3 regions of the Kocuria oceani genome follow, and region 2 is predicted to be linked to each of the others. Evidence: riboswitches for the same ligand, from Rfam matches in the RefSeq annotation. Region 2 holds a riboswitch; each other region holds the start of a gene.
What was found. Region 2 has a riboswitch for S-adenosylmethionine ahead of PU704_RS11575 (hypothetical protein). Riboswitches for the same ligand answer to the same signal wherever they lie in the genome.

Region 1 (5,439 bases), on a different contig from region 2:
TCGTCAACGTGGCCTCCGAGGCCTCCCTGCGCGGCTCCGCGGCCGGCGCCGCCTACACGGCCTCGAAGCACGCGGTGGCGGGGCTGACCCGCAACACCGCCCTCATGCACGCGGCCGACGGCATCCGCACCAACGCCGTGGCTCCCGGCGCGACCGCGACCGGCATCGAGGCCCCCATCGACTCGGAGCTCTTCCCCGGGCGGATGGGGGCGTTCCTGCAGAACGTCCCCTACACCGCCACGGCCGAGCAGGTGGCCGCCGTCATCGTCTTCCTCGCCAGCGACGACGCGTCCAACGTCAACGGTGTCGTCCTGCCCTCGGACGGCGGCTGGTCGGCGGTCTGAGCCGCGCGCCCTGCGCGGCGGCGCCCGCCGCGGGCCGTCCGCGGGAACGGCCGGGCGGGCCCGCGCGGCGCCGGGCTCAGATCTCCTCGAGCGTCGAGCCCTCGGCCGGCTCGTCGAGCGCCACCTCGCGGTCCTGCTCCTCGAGGTCGGCGGGATTCGCCTCGAGGGAGGACGCCTCCGAACGGTCGGGGGTGTGCGCCGACGCCTCGACGTCCTGGTCGTCCATCTCGGGCGGCTCGGCGTCGATCGACTGCTCGAGCCGGTCGGCCTCGTCGTACTCGCTGCTCGATGCGGGTGCGTCGCTCATGGCTTCCTCCTGCGTCGTGGGACCGATGGAGCCACCGGTCGGGCGACCGGTCGCGTGCGTCCGACCCTACTCGGCCCGGCCGCTGTTCCCAGCCCCCTGGGCGTCCGATAACGTGGTCTGCACCACAGGAAGCACCGCTCAACAGCAGGAGTTGTCCACCATGACGAGTCGATTCCATCGCTACGCCGAACTGTTCAAGAGCACAGGCCCCTGGTGCACCGTGTACACGGACATCAGCACGGGCACGGTCGACTCGCTGCACGCGATCGACGTCCTGCCGGAGAACATCTGCCGGGAGCTGGAGCAGCAGGGGGCGTCCAAGGCCGATCTCGCCGCGGTGGAGGCCGCCGTGCGCCCGGCGGAGGGCGTGCCGGACCCGGTGTGCCGCTATCTGCTGGTGCGCGACGGCACCGTGGAGATCGACGAGGTCCTCCCCGGCCCCCTGGCCGGGCGCGGCGTGCTCGAGGTGGGCGAGGTGCCCGACCTCACCCCCCTGTTCCGGCACCGTCCGGACGACTTCCCCTACGTGGTGGCCGAGGTGGGGCGGGACGGCGGCGAGATCTGCCTGGAGTACGCCAGCCGGGCCCGCGCCCTGGACGAGCAGCAGATCGAGGGCGAGACCGAGCACCTGAAGAAGTTCCCCGGCGGCGGCTGGTCGCAGGGACGCTGGCAGCGGCACACCGAGGACGTGTGGCGGCGCAACACGGAGCAGGTCGCCGAGCAGATCGACAAGGTCGTGGCCGGGAGCGGGGCGCAGCTGGTGGTCCTGGCCGGGGACCTGCGGGCCCGGGGCCTCGTCGAGGAGCAGCTGTCGAAGGCCGCCCGCGCCCTGGTGAGCGTCGTGGACGCGAACACCCGGGCCGAGGGCAGCCAGTCCGCCGATTTCGCCCACCAGGTCGAGGGGCGCGTCGCGGAGGTCATCGCCCACCGGCAGCACGAGCTGCTCGAGCGGCTGGCCGAGCAGCGGGGACGCCCGGACCCCACGGCGGTGTCCGGGATCGAACCGGTGGTCGCGGCGCTCCAGCAGGCGCAGGCCGAGACCCTGCTGATCGACGACACCCACCTGGACGCGGAGCAGGAGCTGCTCGCACTGGACGCCGAGCCGTGGATCGCCGTGACGGAGTCGGAGGCCGTGGGCGCCCGCGTGCTCGGCCGGGTCCCCGCCGACGCCGCGCTGGTCCGCGCCGCGGTGCTGACCGACGGCCGGCCTGTGTTCGTGCCGCCCGGTGCCCTGCCGGACAGCACGGACGTTGCGGCCCTGCTGCGCTGGAGCGCCGCCCCGGCCGGCTGACCGGCCCCGCGGCACGGCAACGGCTCCCCCGCCGAGGCGGGGGAGCCGTTGCGGTGCCGGCCTGCTGGGTGCGCCCGCTCTGCGCACCGCACCGGCGGAGCGGTCAGTAGGCCGGGCCGGTGGTGTTGCGCGTGGCGCTGCGGTCGTGGGTGTCGCGGCGCAGGAAGGACAGGCCCACCATGGTCACGCCCAGGAACAGGTGCAGCCAGTCGTCGGCGGTGTTCAGGGGAACGAAGTTCGCCTGCGACTCCTGGCCCACGAGCAGGCCGTAGATCCACAGGACCAGGTAGACCAGGCCGCCCCACAGCAGGTAGTTGCGGGCCCCGGAGGCGGAGCGGGCCAGGGCGAGGCCGGCCACGCCGTAGAGCAGGTGGACGATGTTGTGCAGCCAGGACACCTGGAAGATGCCCAGGAGCATGGCCTCGGACTGGTGGCCGGCGACCATGAGCTGGTCGTAGTTCGTGGTGATGCCGGGGATGAATCCTGCGATGCCCACGAGCAGGAAGACCGCGCCGTACAGAAGAGCAGCGGTCTGGACGGGCGAGCGGTGGGTGGTCCGGCGGTCCGGCCGGGCGGCGGGGGTGGTCATGGTGGTGCCTCGCTTCCTGTGTGTCTGCGGTGATCCGGGGTGCGGATCCCGGAGGGGCGGACGTTCATGGAAAGCATGCTTGGTACCACCAGCGTACTGCGTCGGCGTCCGAGATCAAACGTTGTGGCGGACCTCCCCGGTCACGGACGGGTCAGGACACGAGATCGCGGGCGGGCGTGTCGGCGGCGGACGGCTTGCCGGCGTAGGCGCCCCGGTACCGGGCGGCCGGGTGGGTGTCGAGCACCTTGGTCTGTCCGGCACCGTAGACGTTCTCGCGCAGCGTGGTGCCCTCGTAGGCGGTGCGGTAGCGGCCGCGCTTCTGCAGCTCCGGCACGACCCACTCCACGAAGTCCTCGAACGAGCCCGGGGAGACGTGGTAGGCGAGGTTGATGCCGTCCAGGCCACCGTCGTCGATCCACCGCTCCAGCTCGTCGGCCACCGTCTGCGGGGACCCGACGATCGGCACGCCCATCCCACCCATCGAGATGTGCTTGGCGACCTCCCTGACCGTCCACTTCTTCTTCGGGTCCGCGGTGGTGAACGGGGTGAGGAAGGACTGGATGGAGTCGGTCTTGATGTACTCCAGCACGTCGTTCTCGTCGTAGCGGCCCAGGTCCACCCCGGACCAGCCGCCCACCAGGCCCAGGGCGCCGTCGGCGTCCGCGTACTGCTCGTAGTCGCGGCGCTTCTGCTCGGCCTTCGCGTCGGTCTCGTCGACGATCACGTGCAGCATGGCGAAGATCTTGAGGTCGTCCCGCCCCCGGCCCTGGGCCTCGGCCTCGTCGCGCAGCTTGTCGGTGACCACGCGGGTGAGGTCCGGGCGGATGCCGCCCACGAACACGGCCTCCGCGTGCCGCCCGGCGAACGCGCGCCCGCGCGAGGAGGCACCGGCCTGGAAGATCAGCGGGGTGCGCTGCGGGGACGGCTCGGTCAGCCCGATGCCCGGCACGTCGAAGTACTTGCCGTGGTGCTGGATGGGGTGCACGAGGGACGGGTCGGCGAAGACCCCGTTCCTGCGGTCGCGCTTGACCGCGCCGTCCTCCCAGGACCCCTCCCACAGCTTGTAGCAGACCTCCATGAACTCCTCGGCGATCTCGTACCGCTCGTCGTGGGAGATCTGCTCCGTCAGTCCGTGGTTCTCGGCCGCGGACTTCAGGTAGGACGTCACCACGTTGAAGCCGATCCGACCCCTGGTCAGATGGTCGAGGGTCGCGAACTTCCGCGCCAGCGGGTACGGCTGCTCGTAGGTGATGGCGCTGGTCACCCCGAAGCCGAGGTGCTTGGTCACGGCCGCCATCGCGGAGATCTGCATGAACGGGTCGTTGACCGGGATCTGGGTGGCGTCCTTGATCACCGGCGCCGCGGAGTTCTGGTAGACGTCGTAGTAGCCGACCACGTCGGCGAGGAACATCGCGTCGAACAGGCCCTTCTCCAGGACCTGGGCGACATCCGTCCAGTACTCGAGGGTGTTGTACTCGTCGGCACGGGAGCGCGGGTGCTTCCACAGGCCCGGGGCCTGGTGCCCCACGCAGGTCATGTCGAAGGCGTTCAGGGCGATGCGCTTGCTCACAGGGACCTCCACGGTCGATCACCGACCCGCGCCCGTGCGTCGTGAAGACCTGCTCGCGGGTCCGACGCACTCAGGGGCGCCGTACTTGCCGCGGGGCGGGTGCGCCGCGGCCCGATGTTCATCTGGGGCACCCCGCTACGGGAGAGGGTTGCCGCCCGACCAGCCAGAGCTTCGCGTCGGGACTCGTCATCGTCGTCGCGGACCAGCTTAGCGGGTCCCCCCGGACGCGGGGCAACCCCTCGTCCTCCCGGTGCGCGGCAGGACCGCGGCAGGAGTCAGACCGGCGGCGCGAGCGGCGGGGTGCGCCGCGGGTCCAGCGTCCAGCCCTGCCGCAGCCGCGCCCCGAGCTCGATCAGCGGGCACGTGTCCATCACCACGTCCAGCCCGGCGGCGGCGGCGCGGGCCGCGGCCGCGTGGTCCACGACGCCCAGCTGCAGCCACACGGTCCTCGCGCCGGCGGCGACGGCCTGGTCCACGACCGCTCCGACGCGGCGGGAGTTGACGAAGCAGTCCACCACGTCGATCGGCCCCGGGACCTCGGCGAGCGTGCGGAAGCCGGGCTCCCCGTGCACCACCTCGCCCTTCGGGTTGACCGGGACGATCGTCATGCCGAGGTCGTCCCGGATGCGCTTCGCGACCGAGTGCGCGGGCCGGGCCGTGTTCCCGGTCAGCCCCACCACGGCCCAGCGTCCGGGCTGTGTCATCAGGCGGTCGATCACGGCGGGATCGTTGCGGCTCATGCCCCCACCCTGGCACGGACCCGCCCCGCTCGCCCCGATCGCGCCCCACCGTGTCCCGAGATTGCAGGTCCCGGCCACCGACCGAAGCGTTGCAACGACCCTATGAATCCACCGCGCACGGGACGCCGACACGTGCAACCTCGGCGGGGGGGCGGAGGGTCAGGAGAAGAGGGGGAGGAGGTCTGCTTCCGGGCCCAGCTGGGCCCGGTCCTGGGCGGGCAGGGCCGCCCGGCCGGTGCCCACCCGGGCGAAGTGTTCATCGCTCCAGTGCTCGGGCGGCTCCCGCTCCCACAGGTCGATGAGGACCCGGCGGACCTCGGCGAGCCCGTCCACCGCCGGTCCCGGACAGCCCTCCAGGTGCTCGATGAGGTCCAGGTGGTGCACCGTGGACTCCACCGCCAGGGTGCTCAGGAGGTCGTCGACCCGGAGCACGTGGCCCTGGGTGCGGACCGTCCCGCCGGGCCGGCAGCGCTCCGCCGCGTGCACGAGCGCCCGCGCCGACTCCCGGTAGTGCCCCCGCAGCTCATCCCACTCCGGGTAGAGGCTCGCCGCCGCCCGGGTGCGGCGCCGGACCTCGGCCGCGGCCACGGCATCCGCG
Region 2 (5,439 bases):
CCTGGGCGCAGAACTCCTCGACGACCTCCGCCAGGGCGGGGGCCAGCACCTGCTCCTCGTAGCGGCGCACCGCCCGCGGGCCCGGGAAGGAGCCGATGCGGGTGAGCCGGCGCCGCCACTGGCTGTCGGGTCCCGGGGTGCGGGAGGCCGTCACGGAGCGACGGGTCGCGGAGCGGCCCTCGCGCTGGGAGCGTTCGGCGCGCAGGGCCTTCCAGAACCCGATCATCACGAGGTACATCACGATCGAGAAGGGCAGGCCGATGATCAGGGTGGCTGCCTGCAGGGTCGGCACCCCGCCGACGAGCAGCATCGCCAGGGTCAGCAGGCCGGTGGCCGCGGCCCAGAACACGCGCAGCCACTTGGGCCCGTCCTGGGTGGGGTCCTGGATGGTCGAGGTGAACGTGGACATCACGAGTGCCCCGGAGTCGGCGCTGGTGACGTAGAACAGCAGCCCGGACAGGGTCGCCAGCGCGATGAGCAGCGGCGCGCCGGGGTACTGCTCGAGCAGGGAGTAGAAGGCCCGCTCGGGGGTGTTCATGGCGGCCTGTCCGAACGCGTCGTCGCCGCCGGTGACGATCTCCAGGGCGCTGTTGCCGAAGACCGAGACCAGGATGAGGATGAACACGAACGGCACGGTCAGGGTCGCGACCACGAACTCGCGCAGCGTGCGGCCACGGGAGATCCGGGCCAGGAACAGCCCCACGAACGGCGCCCAGGCGATCCACCAGGCCCAGAAGAACAGGGTCCAGCCGGCCATCCACTCGGCCGCCCCGGTGTAGGCGAAGGTGTCGAGCGCCATGGAGGGCAGCTCGGCCACGTAGTCGCCGAGGTTCTTCACGGTGGCGTCGAGCAGGAAGGACGTGCGCCCGGCGAGCAGCACCCAGGCCACGAGGGCCACGGCCATCAGGACGTTGAGCTCGGAGAGGCGGCGGATGCCCTTGTCCACGCCGGAGACGCAGGAGGCGGTGGCCATGACCACGGCCACGACGATCAGGGCGGTCTGCGCGGCGACGCCCTCCTCGATCCCGAACAGCAGGTACAGGCCGTAGTTGAGCTGGACGACGCCGATGCCCAGGGAGGTCGCCACGCCGAAGATCGTGCCCAGCAGCGCGGCGATGTCGACCGCGTCCCCGGCTCTGCCGTGCACCCGCCTGCCGATCAGCGGGTAGAGGGCCGAGCGGATGCTCAGCGGCATGTTCCACCGGTAGGCGAAGTAGCCGAAGGCCATGCCCATCAGGGCGTACATGGCCCAGCCGATCACGCCGTAGTGGAACAGCGTCCACACCACGGCCATGCGGGTCGCCTCCATGGTCCCGCCCTCGCCGGCCGGGGGACCGTAGTACTGGGTGACCGGCTCGGCCACCGAGAAGAACAGCAGGTCGATCCCGATCCCGGCCGCGAAGAGCATCGCGGTCCAGGTGAACAGGTTGTACTGCGGCCTCGAGTGGTCCGGGCCCATCTTGATGGTGCCCTCGCGCGAGACCGCGACGACCACCACGAAGGCCGTCACCACGGCGGCGGTGAGCACGTAGAACCAGCCCATGTTGGTCGCGATCCAGCCGACCACGGCGCCGATCACCGTGGAGGCCTGCGCGGGGGCCAGGATCGCCCAGAGGGAGAACAGGACGATGCTCACGCCGGAGCCGGCGAAGACGGCGCGGTTGACCTTGGGGTGGGTCCGCGCACCCGGCGGACCCTCGCTCTCGGGGGCGGATGTGGACGGGGCAGCGGTCATGTCGGGTCCTCCTGAGAAGGGTGGTCCGGATCTCGTGGGGTCGCCCGCACACCGGTCCGGGCGGACCGGGCGGGAGCGGGACGTCGTCGTCCCCGCGACGGCCGCTGTTCCGCCTGGACGGGACAGCGGCCTGCGTCACATAGTGTCACCAACCTTCCGGTTGGTAAAGTGGGGTGCATGAACTCCTCCAGCCGCGACCGCATCCTGAGCGGCGCCCTCGAACTCGTGCGCAGCGGCGGCACGGTGTCCCTGGAGTCGACCGCCCGCAGGGTGGGGCTGAGCAAGCCGGGGGTGATGTACCACTTCCGGACCAAGGAGGCGCTCATGTTCGCCCTGGTGGACCGGGTGCTGGACGGCTGGGACGCGGAGATGGCCCGGCGCCTGTCCGCCCCGCCGGAGCAGGTGCCCGCAGAGGAGCGCGTGCGCGCCTACCTGGACTGGTGCCTGTCCGGGGAGGTGGACGAGACCGACCTCGTGATGCTCACCGACCAGCGGCTGCGGGCCAAGCTGAAGAAGCACTGGGTGGAGCGGATCGCCCCCTGGGTGGACCTCCCCGACGACCTGCCCGTCGAGCAGCGCACCCGTCTGCTGGCCGTGCGTCTGCTGGCCGACGGCGTGTGGTTCGCCGACGCCGCCGACGTCTTCCCCCCGGACCCGCAGGAGCGGGCGCGGGTGCGCGCGATCGCCGACGAGCTGCTCGCGGGCTGAGCGGCACGCCGCCGGCCGGAGCCGGCGGCCGCGTCCGGCGCCCCGCACCGGGGTGGCGGGGCGCCGGAACTCGTGTACAGTGGAGCGAAGTTGTTGAGGTTGTCGTTTTTGTATTTCAAGCAGTTCGGCCCATCCGGGTGCAGCAGTTTTTCTGAGAAGACGTTTTCCACGCATCACAACTCTTGTGTTTCTCGAACGTCGGGAAACGTTCATCTCACGAAAGATCAGGTCTCACCATGACTACCGGTATCGTCAAGTGGTTCAACGCTGACAAGGGCTTCGGCTTCATCACCCCCGAGGACGGCTCCAAGGACGTCTTCGCCCACTTCTCCGCGATCAACTCGGGCGGCTTCCGCTCCCTGAACGAGAACGACCGCGTCGAGTTCGAGACCCAGGACGGCCCCAAGGGCCCCCAGGCCGCGAACATCACCGTCATCTCCTGACGTTCTCCTCGAAGGGCTCACGGGCCCGTTGATCGTCCAGAACCGCCGCCGGGCCTGCGCCCGGCGGCGGTTCTGTCGTTCCGCCGGCAACAGCCTGCGGACTCTCGCACGCGGCGCCGGTGGGTGCCGCGCCGCCGGATGTCGTGCCGTCGGATCTCGTGCCGTCGCCGACCGGGAGGAGCTCGCATGACCGGACCCGTCCCGTCCCGTCCGCCGGACGAGGAGGACCCCTTCGTGGTGAACCGCGTCTCCGACGCCGAGCTCGACGTCTTCGTGCCCTTCGAGCTCGAGGTCTGCGAGTGGGAGCTGGACGGCTCCGCCGACGAGGCGGGGGAGGGCTGGGGCTCGGCCGGGGACTACGGCCTGGAGTGAGCCGCCGCGCCGCGGGAGCCGCTCCGCCGAGGGCCACGGCGCCGCACGCGCGACGGCGGCTCCCGGACGTCCGGCGCCGTGGCGCCGACCGCACGACGAAGGCCGCAGCCCATCGGGCTGCGGCCTTCGTCGTGTCCGGCCCGCCGGCTACGCCGACAGCGGGAGGGACGCGGGGTGGAGCTTGAAGAACGGGTGCCGCCCGGTCGCGGCCAGGGCGCCGGGGACGAGGAGCTGGCGGTACTTGGCGCACCATTGCGCGGTGCCCGCCGTGTGCTCGGCCGCGGCGGCGAGGTCGTCGGCCTCCGCGCTGAGGTACTCCTGCACGTCGCCGTCCGTCGAGGTGATCCGGACGAGGTGCAGATCGGGGAGGGCGGTGACGGTGACGTCGACCCATTCCTCCCGCTGATCGGTGGTGGAAGTGATTCTTTCTTCGGACATGGTCATGTTTTCTCCTGACGTTCTTGCGGGCATCCGATGCCGTTGCCCGCCGCTTCGTCATCCGATCCACCCGGGAACATCGGGTTGGCGCACAGCGGGTCGGAGCCCCTCCGCGGTCCCTCCGGAAGGCGGTGCGCCCTCCGTCGAGCACGCGGATGCCGCATCTCGAGAAGCAGATCCAGGCTACCCCGCGCCTCCGACAGACCGGCAAGACGGCCATGACTTGTGTGACCGAACCGTGATGTCGGCCGCAATGTCGGGGGCCGCCCGGGTGCTCGAAGCCCATTCCAGCGCAACGATGTGTCGGCGAGGTGTCGCCGCGGTGACGGGACGGGGAAGGTCGGCTCACACGCCCGGCCACACCGGCCGGGCGGGACCCGGCGGGGAGGATGTGGTTGAATGGGGGCAGCTTCAAGAGATCCGGTCGCCAAGCTCCGACTAGACCGGGCACCAACCCCATGTTCACGGGTGGTTCGGATGACGAAGCGGCTCGCATCGCCGCCGTGGCGGCACCCGCTGCGAGCAAGAGCGCCCGAAGGATCCTGGTCATGTCAGACGCCCTTCCCACCGTCGTCGCCGCCCGCCCGGGTGGGCCCGCCCCCGTTCCCGAGGCTCCGGCCGTGCTCGGCTGCGCGGCGATGAGCATCGACGACTACGCCCGGGTGGTTCAGGCGCGCACGGAGTTCGTGGACTTCCTGCTGGCGCCCGTCCGCGGCCGCCTCGCCGCCGCGGCCTGAGGACCGGCGGAGGATCCACGCCATGGACCTGCTCCTGGACCGCTCCGTGCTGCTCGGGGTGCGCACCCCGGAGCGCGCGCCCGAGCTGACCGCCGCCCTGCGCCGGCACGGCCACCGGCGGCTGTTCCTGTCCGCCCTGGTGCTGGGGGAGCTGCTGTCGGACCGGCCCGACGAGACGCCGTGGACCGAGCAGCTGGAAGCGCGCTTCCCGGACCGTGTGCTCCCCGTGGACGCCGCGGTGAGCCGGGCGTGGGGCGCTCTCGGCGCCGCGGGGACGGCCGACCCGGTGGCCGGTCTGACCGCTGCCACCGCCCTGGTGCACGGGCTGACGGTGCTCAGCGCCGAGCCCGGACGGTACGCCGGCACGGGCGTGCCCGTGCTGGACGCGGTCCCCGCCCGGGGATAGGCCTCAGACGGTCCGGCGGTGGCGCGGGCCGCGGGCGCCCAGGGCCACGGCCCGGTCGTAGTGCTCCAGCAGCTGCCCGACCAGCACGTCCCAGGTCCGGCCCTGCACGGCGGCGTGCGCGGCGGCCCCGAAGGCGGCCCGCTTGGCCTCGTCGCCGAGCAGGTCGGCCACGTGCCCGCGCAGCGCCGCGAGGTCCCCCGGCGGGTAGAGCCAGCCGGTGCGGGAGGAGTCGACGAGGTCCACCGGACCACCCCGGCCCGTGGCCACCACCGGCACCCCCGAGGCCATGGCCTCCTGCACGGTCTGGCAGAAGGTCTCGAACTCGCCCGGGTGCACGAACACGTCGAGGGAGGCCATGATGCGGGCGAGCTCGGCCCCGGAGCGGCGACCCGTGAAGTGCGCGTCCGGCAGGCGGCGCCGCAGCGCCTCCTCCTCCGGCCCGGACCCCACCACGACGAGGCGGGTGCCGGGCAGGTCCGCGACCGCGGCGAGGTCCTCGACCTGCTTCTCCGGGGCGATCCGGCCCACGTAGCCCACGATCCGGCGGCCGCCCGCGACCTCCGCCCGCCACCGCTCGTCGCGGTGCCGCGGGCAGAAGCG
Region 3 (5,439 bases), on a different contig from region 2:
GAAGGCGGCCGCCTGGGCGTAGATGAAGAAGTCGTACCACTCGATGGTGGTGCCCACGAGCGTGCCCGCGAGGACCTTGCGCTCCTCGTGGGACATCTCGTGCCGCCCTGCCGGGGCGGTGTCAGCGTGCGCCATGGGATCTCCAGTGTGGTCGGGGACGGGGTCGTCCTCGGCGGAACCGAACGCCTAATAACCGAACGTTCGGTAGTTCAAGGAGATCTTACGGAGGAAAGTGACACCTGTCACTATGGATGCACCACGATCGGATGCCGCGCCGGTATTGTGACGGAGCCCGCCCGTCGGCGAGGGGGCTGAGAATCGGCCGGGCACGAACGGCCGTGGATGCGCCTGCCGTCCGGGTGCTCCTGCGGCCCGGGCCGGGATCCGCTCAGCCGTACAGCCGCTCCGAGGCCAGGCGTGCGCCGGCCGTGAGGGACTCCAGCTTGGCCCAGGCGATCTGCGGGTGCAGCCGTCCGCCCAGTCCGCAGTCGGTCGAGGCGACGACGTTCTCCCGGCCGACCACCGAGGCGAACTGCTCGATCCGGTCCGCGACGAGCTCGGGGTGCTCCACGACGTTCGTGGAGTGGGAGACCACTCCGGGGATGATCACCCGGCCCTCGGGCAGCGGGTGCTCCTTCCAGACCTTCCACTCGTGGGCGTGGCGGGCGGAGGCGCCCTCGAAGGTGTAGCCGCCGGCCTCGATGGTCAGCATGAGGTCCACGAGGTGCTTGAGCTCGAGGTCCGTGGTGTGCGGGCCGTGCCAGGAGCCCCAGCACAGGTGGAAGCGCACCTGCTCCTCGGGGATCCCGCGCAGCGCGTGGTTGAGGGCCTCGACGCGCAGCCGGGTGAACGCCAAGTAGTCCTCCACCGTGGGCTCCGGGTTGACCTGGTCCCAGGACTCCGCGATGGAGGGGTCGTCGATCTGCACGATCAGCCCGGCGCCGGTGATCGCCAGGTACTCCTCCCGCATCGCGTCGGCGCACGCGTACACGAGCTCCTCGTCGGTCCGGTAGTACTCGTTGGTCACGCGCGCGCAGGAGCCGGGGGACAGCGCGGCGACGAACCCGGTCTCCGCGCCCGTGGCCGCCATGGCGGCCTTGAGGTTGCGGACGTCGGAGGCCACCGCCTCCTGGCCGGTGTAGGTCAGCGGCCCGGTGATCTTCGGCTGCGCGGTCGAGGAGCGCCCGGTGAGGATGCCCGACGCCGGGTCCTCGTACGCCTCCCGGAACCGCTCCCGGTCCCGGCGGTCCGGGAAGCTGGTGAGCACCACGTGTCCGGGCGAGGAGCGGCGGCGCTCCGTGGACGCCCACCGGTCCTCGTCCGTGGGCGTCAGCCCTCCGAGGCGCGAGAAGGAGTAGTTCCACCAGGCCCCGTAGTCGACGGCGCTGGACATCGTGTGCCCGTACTCGCCGTCGTTGACGACGTCCACGCCGGTCTCCCGCTGGCGCCGCACGACGTCCTCGACGCCCGTGGCGAGCTCGTCCGTGAGCTGCTCGAACGTGATCGCCCCCTGGGCGTGCTGCCGGTTGGCCTCCAGGAGGCGGGGGATCCGGGGCAGGGAGCCCACATGGGTGGTCTGCACGCGGTCGGTGTTCTGCAGGGTCATGGAGGTGCTCCTCGGAGTGGGGCGGCGGGGGCGGGCAGCGGGGAAGGGTGGCGGGGGCGGGGGGAAGCGGGGCGCTCAGGCCCAGAGCCGGCGCGAGGCGAGCTCGGCGCCGCGGGCGAGCGTCTCGAGCTTCGCCCACGCGATCTGCGGGTGCACCCGCCCGCCCAGGCCGCAGTCGGTCGAGGCGATGACGTTCTCGCGCCCCACGAGCCTCGCGTAGCGCTCGATCCGGTCGGCGACGAGCTCGGGGTGCTCCACGACGTTGGTGGCGTGCGAGACCACGCCGGGCAGGATCAGCTTGCCCTCGGGCAGGGCGTGGTCCTCCCAGACCTTCCACTCGTGCTCGTGCCGGGCGTTGGCGCCCTCGAAGGAGTAGGCGCCCGCGTCGATCGAGAGCAGCAGGTCCACCAGGTACCTGAACTCGAGGTCCGTGGTGTGCGGGCCGTGCCAGGAGCCCCAGCACAGGTGGAAGCGGATCCGATCCTGGGGCAGGCCGCGCAGGGCGTGGTTGAGGGCCTCCACCCGTACCTGGACGAAGCGCCGGTAGTCCTCGACGGCCGGCTCCGGGTTGATCTGGTCCCAGGACTCGGCGATGGAGGGGTCGTCGATCTGCAGCACCAGGCCGGCGTCGAGGATCGCGGTGTACTCCTCGCGCAGCACGTCCGCCCACGCGTAGAGGAACTCCTCCTCGCTCGCGTAGTGGTGGTTGCCGATCCGCGCGGCCGAGCCGGGGGACAGGGCGGCGACGAAGCCCTCGGCCGCCCCCGTCTCCCGCAGCGCGGCGGTGAGGCCCGCGACGTCGGAGGCCACCGCGGCCTGGCCGGTGTAGGAGAGCGGGCCGGTCGCGGCCGGGAACACGGGCGGCGGCAGGTCGGGGTCGGCCAGGTGGATGCCGGAGGAGGGGTCCGTGTAGGCGTCGTGGAAGGCGGCGAGGTCCCGCCGGTCCAGGAAGCTCGTGAGCACCACGCTGCCGGGGGCCGAGCGCTTCGGGACGTGGATGTCGTTGTCGTCGACGATCTCGAGCCCGCCCGTGCGGTCGAAGGAGTAGGTCCACCACGCGCCGTAGTCCACCGAGTGGGTCATCGCGTGGCCGTACTCGCCGTCGTTGACCACGTCGATGCCGGCCTCGCGCTGGCGGCGCACGACGTCCACGACGGCGTCCCGCAGCAGGCGGTCGAACTCCTCGGTACCGGCCGCGCCCGGGAGGCGGGCCTCGTTGGCCTGCAGCAGCTCCGGGGTCCGGGGGAGGGACCCGGCGTGGGACGTGAGGATGCGGTCGGCACTGTGCAGCATGGGGCGCTGTCCTTTCCATCGGTCCTGGCGGTAGCACCGGGGCGGAGGGCGCGGGGCCGTCCGTGCGGGTTGCTGCGGCGTCGTCGAGCCAGGTCTCTCGGCCGCTCTGGATGGTGACGACCCCATCCAATCCCACGGCCGGGACGTTGCGCCATTCGGGAGCCGCGTGACGGGCATGACGCCGTGTGACGCGCGGGTCCCTGCTCGCCGTCGTGCTCCGGATCACATACCGTGACGGTGACCGGTGCCCCGGACCCTGTGGGCGCGGCGGACGGAAGGAAGGTTCCCCATGTTCCAGGACCACGGCCTCGAGGGCCGCACCGCGCTGGTGACCGGTGGAGCGAGCGGCATCGGGCTGGCCGCGGCCCGGGCTCTGGCGGGCGCCGGGGCGCACGTGGTGGTGGCCGACGTCGACGAGGCCGGTGCGCAGCGGGTCGCGGACGAGCTCGAGGGGCGGGCGTGGGCCGTCGACCTGCTCGACACCGCGGCGCTGGCCGGGCTGAGTCTGGAGGTGGACGTGCTGGTGAACAACGCCGGCATCCAGAAGGTCGCCCCGATCCAGGACTTCGACCCCGCCGACTTCCACCGGATCCTCGTGCTCATGCTCGAGAGCCCGTTCCTGCTGGTGCGCGCGGCCCTGCCGCACATGTACGAGCGGGGCTGGGGGCGGGTCGTGAACATCTCCTCCGTGCACGGGCTGCGGGCCTCCCCCTACAAGAGCGCCTACGTCGCGGCCAAGCACGGCCTCGAGGGGCTGTCCAAGACCGTGGCCCTGGAGGGGGCGGCGCACGGGGTGACCAGCAACTGCGTCAACCCCGGTTACGTGCGCACCCCGCTGGTGGAGAAGCAGGTCGCGGACCAGGCCAGGGTGCACGGGATCCCCGAGGCCGAGGTCGTGGAGCGGATCATGCTCGGCGAGACGCCGGTGAAGAAGCTCGTGGAGCCCGAGGACGTCGGCAGCCTCGTGGCGTGGCTGGCCGGACCGCACGCCGCCATGGTCACCGGCGCGTCCTACACGATGGACGGCGGCTGGACGGCGCGCTGAGCGGGCCGGGGGCCGCTCAGCGGTGGCCGAGCTCCCGGGAGAGCCGGTGGGCCTCCGTGAGCAGCGCCCGCCCCAGGAGCCCGCGGCGCTCCCCGGCGAAGCGGGGCTCGATCCCGGTGAGGCTCAGGGCGTAGACGGGGGCGCCGGTCGTGTCGAAGACGGCCGCGGCCATGCCCCAGCTGCCCTCCACGATCAGTCCCGGGTTCACCGCGAAGCCCTCCCGCCGCACGTCCTCCAGCAGCTCGCGGATCCGCTCGGGGGTGTGCAGCGGGCCCCACTCGGCGCGGGCGGCGGGCGTGGCGGCGAGGATCCGCTCCACCTCCGCGTCCGGCAGGTGGGCCAGGACCGCCAAGCCGGCCGAGGCCACGCCCAGCGGCAGCCGCAGGCCCTCGTACAGCACGTGGGAGCGGATCGGGAAGGCCCCCTCGACCCGGGCCAGGCACACGGTCTCGGGTCCGCGGCGGGCCGAGAGGAACGCGCTCTCCCCCGTGGCCTCGGCGAGCCGGCGCAGCGACGGTCCGGCCAGCTCCCGGATCGGGTAGCGGTGGGCCGCGACCGCGCCCAGCACGTAGAGCTCCGGGCCGAGCTGCCACGCCGTGCTGCCGGCCGGGCGGTCCACGAGCCCCTCCTCGGCCAGGCCCGTCAGGAGGCGGTGCACGGTGGGGCGCGTCAGCCCGGTCGCCGCCGCGAGCTCCGCCACGGTGCTGCCCTCCTCCCGCCCCGCGACGGCGCGCAGCAGCTGCGCGACGCGGTGGACCACCTGGGTGCCCGGGCCGGCCCCGACCTTTCCCGTCATGAACTCCACTATATGGACATTGCGCGACCTGATGGCCGGATGCTGAGGAAAGCCCGCGGGATCCCGGCGCACCGGTTGACCGGTATGTGGGGTGTTCCTAGATTGAGTCCTGGGTCACAGATCACCGACAGGAAGGGACAAGGGTGTCCAAGGTCATCGACAACGCCGCCGGGCTGCTGGCGGAGCAGCTGCGGGACGGCATGACGCTCGCCGTCGGCGGGTTCGGGCTCAGCGGGATCCCGCGGGACCTCATCGAGGCGGTCCGCGACTCCGGGGTCACCGGTCTCACGGTGGTCTCCAACAACATGGGCGTGGACGGCAAGGGCCTCGGGGTGCTGCTGGAGAACCACCAGGTGACGAAGGTGCTCGCCTCCTACGTGGGCGAGAACAAGCTCTTCGCCCAGCAGTACCTGGACGGCGAGCTCGAGGTCGAGTTCAATCCGCAGGGCACGCTCGCCGAGCGGCTCCGGGCCGGCGGCGCGGGCATCCCCGCCTTCTACACGAGGACCGGGGTCGGCACCCTCGTGGCCGAGGGCAAGCCGCACGCCGAGTTCGACGGCGAGACCTACGTGCAGGAGCGCGGCATCGTCGCGGACATCGCCCTGGTGCACGCCCACACCGGTGACACCGACGGCAACCTCGTCTACCGCTACACCGCGCGCAACTTCAACCCGATCGTCGCCACCGCGGGGAAGGTCA

Region 1: it holds a riboswitch for S-adenosylmethionine, as region 2 does, so the genes downstream of both, PU704_RS01705 (LLM class flavin-dependent oxidoreductase) here and PU704_RS11575 (hypothetical protein) in region 2, are expected to answer to the same signal.
Region 3: it holds a riboswitch for S-adenosylmethionine, as region 2 does, so the genes downstream of both, PU704_RS01575 (cobalamin-independent methionine synthase II family protein) here and PU704_RS11575 (hypothetical protein) in region 2, are expected to answer to the same signal.

What each region holds. Positions count from the first base shown of each region.
Region 1 is NZ_JARAMH010000001.1:346,066-351,504, reverse strand. It holds gene PU704_RS01725 (SDR family NAD(P)-dependent oxidoreductase) at 1-344, shown strand, start outside; gene PU704_RS01720 (hypothetical protein) at 421-651, opposite strand; gene PU704_RS01715 (baeRF2 domain-containing protein) at 812-1,942, shown strand; gene PU704_RS01710 (DUF4383 domain-containing protein) at 2,046-2,531, opposite strand; gene PU704_RS01705 (LLM class flavin-dependent oxidoreductase) at 2,683-4,101, opposite strand; SAM riboswitch class IV at 4,178-4,292, opposite strand; gene PU704_RS01700 (CoA-binding protein) at 4,377-4,841, opposite strand; gene PU704_RS01695 (maleylpyruvate isomerase N-terminal domain-containing protein) at 5,001-5,439, opposite strand, start outside.
Region 2 is NZ_JARAMH010000009.1:61,978-67,416, forward strand. It holds gene betT (choline BCCT transporter BetT) at 1-1,735, opposite strand, end outside; gene PU704_RS11560 (TetR/AcrR family transcriptional regulator) at 1,913-2,443, shown strand; gene cspE (transcription antiterminator/RNA stability regulator CspE) at 2,680-2,886, shown strand; gene PU704_RS11570 (hypothetical protein) at 3,073-3,258, shown strand; gene PU704_RS11575 (hypothetical protein) at 3,406-3,702, opposite strand; SAM riboswitch class IV at 3,711-3,824, opposite strand; SAM riboswitch class IV at 4,106-4,231, shown strand; gene PU704_RS11580 (hypothetical protein) at 4,245-4,433, shown strand; gene PU704_RS11585 (PIN domain-containing protein) at 4,456-4,839, shown strand; gene PU704_RS11590 (glycosyltransferase family 4 protein) at 4,843-5,439, opposite strand, start outside.
Region 3 is NZ_JARAMH010000001.1:316,773-322,211, forward strand. It holds gene PU704_RS01565 (MFS transporter) at 1-135, opposite strand, end outside; gene PU704_RS01570 (cobalamin-independent methionine synthase II family protein) at 389-1,606, opposite strand; gene PU704_RS01575 (cobalamin-independent methionine synthase II family protein) at 1,682-2,899, opposite strand; SAM riboswitch class I at 2,912-3,016, opposite strand; gene PU704_RS01580 (3-hydroxybutyrate dehydrogenase) at 3,189-3,944, shown strand; gene PU704_RS01585 (IclR family transcriptional regulator) at 3,961-4,740, opposite strand; gene PU704_RS01590 (CoA transferase subunit A) at 4,884-5,439, shown strand, end outside.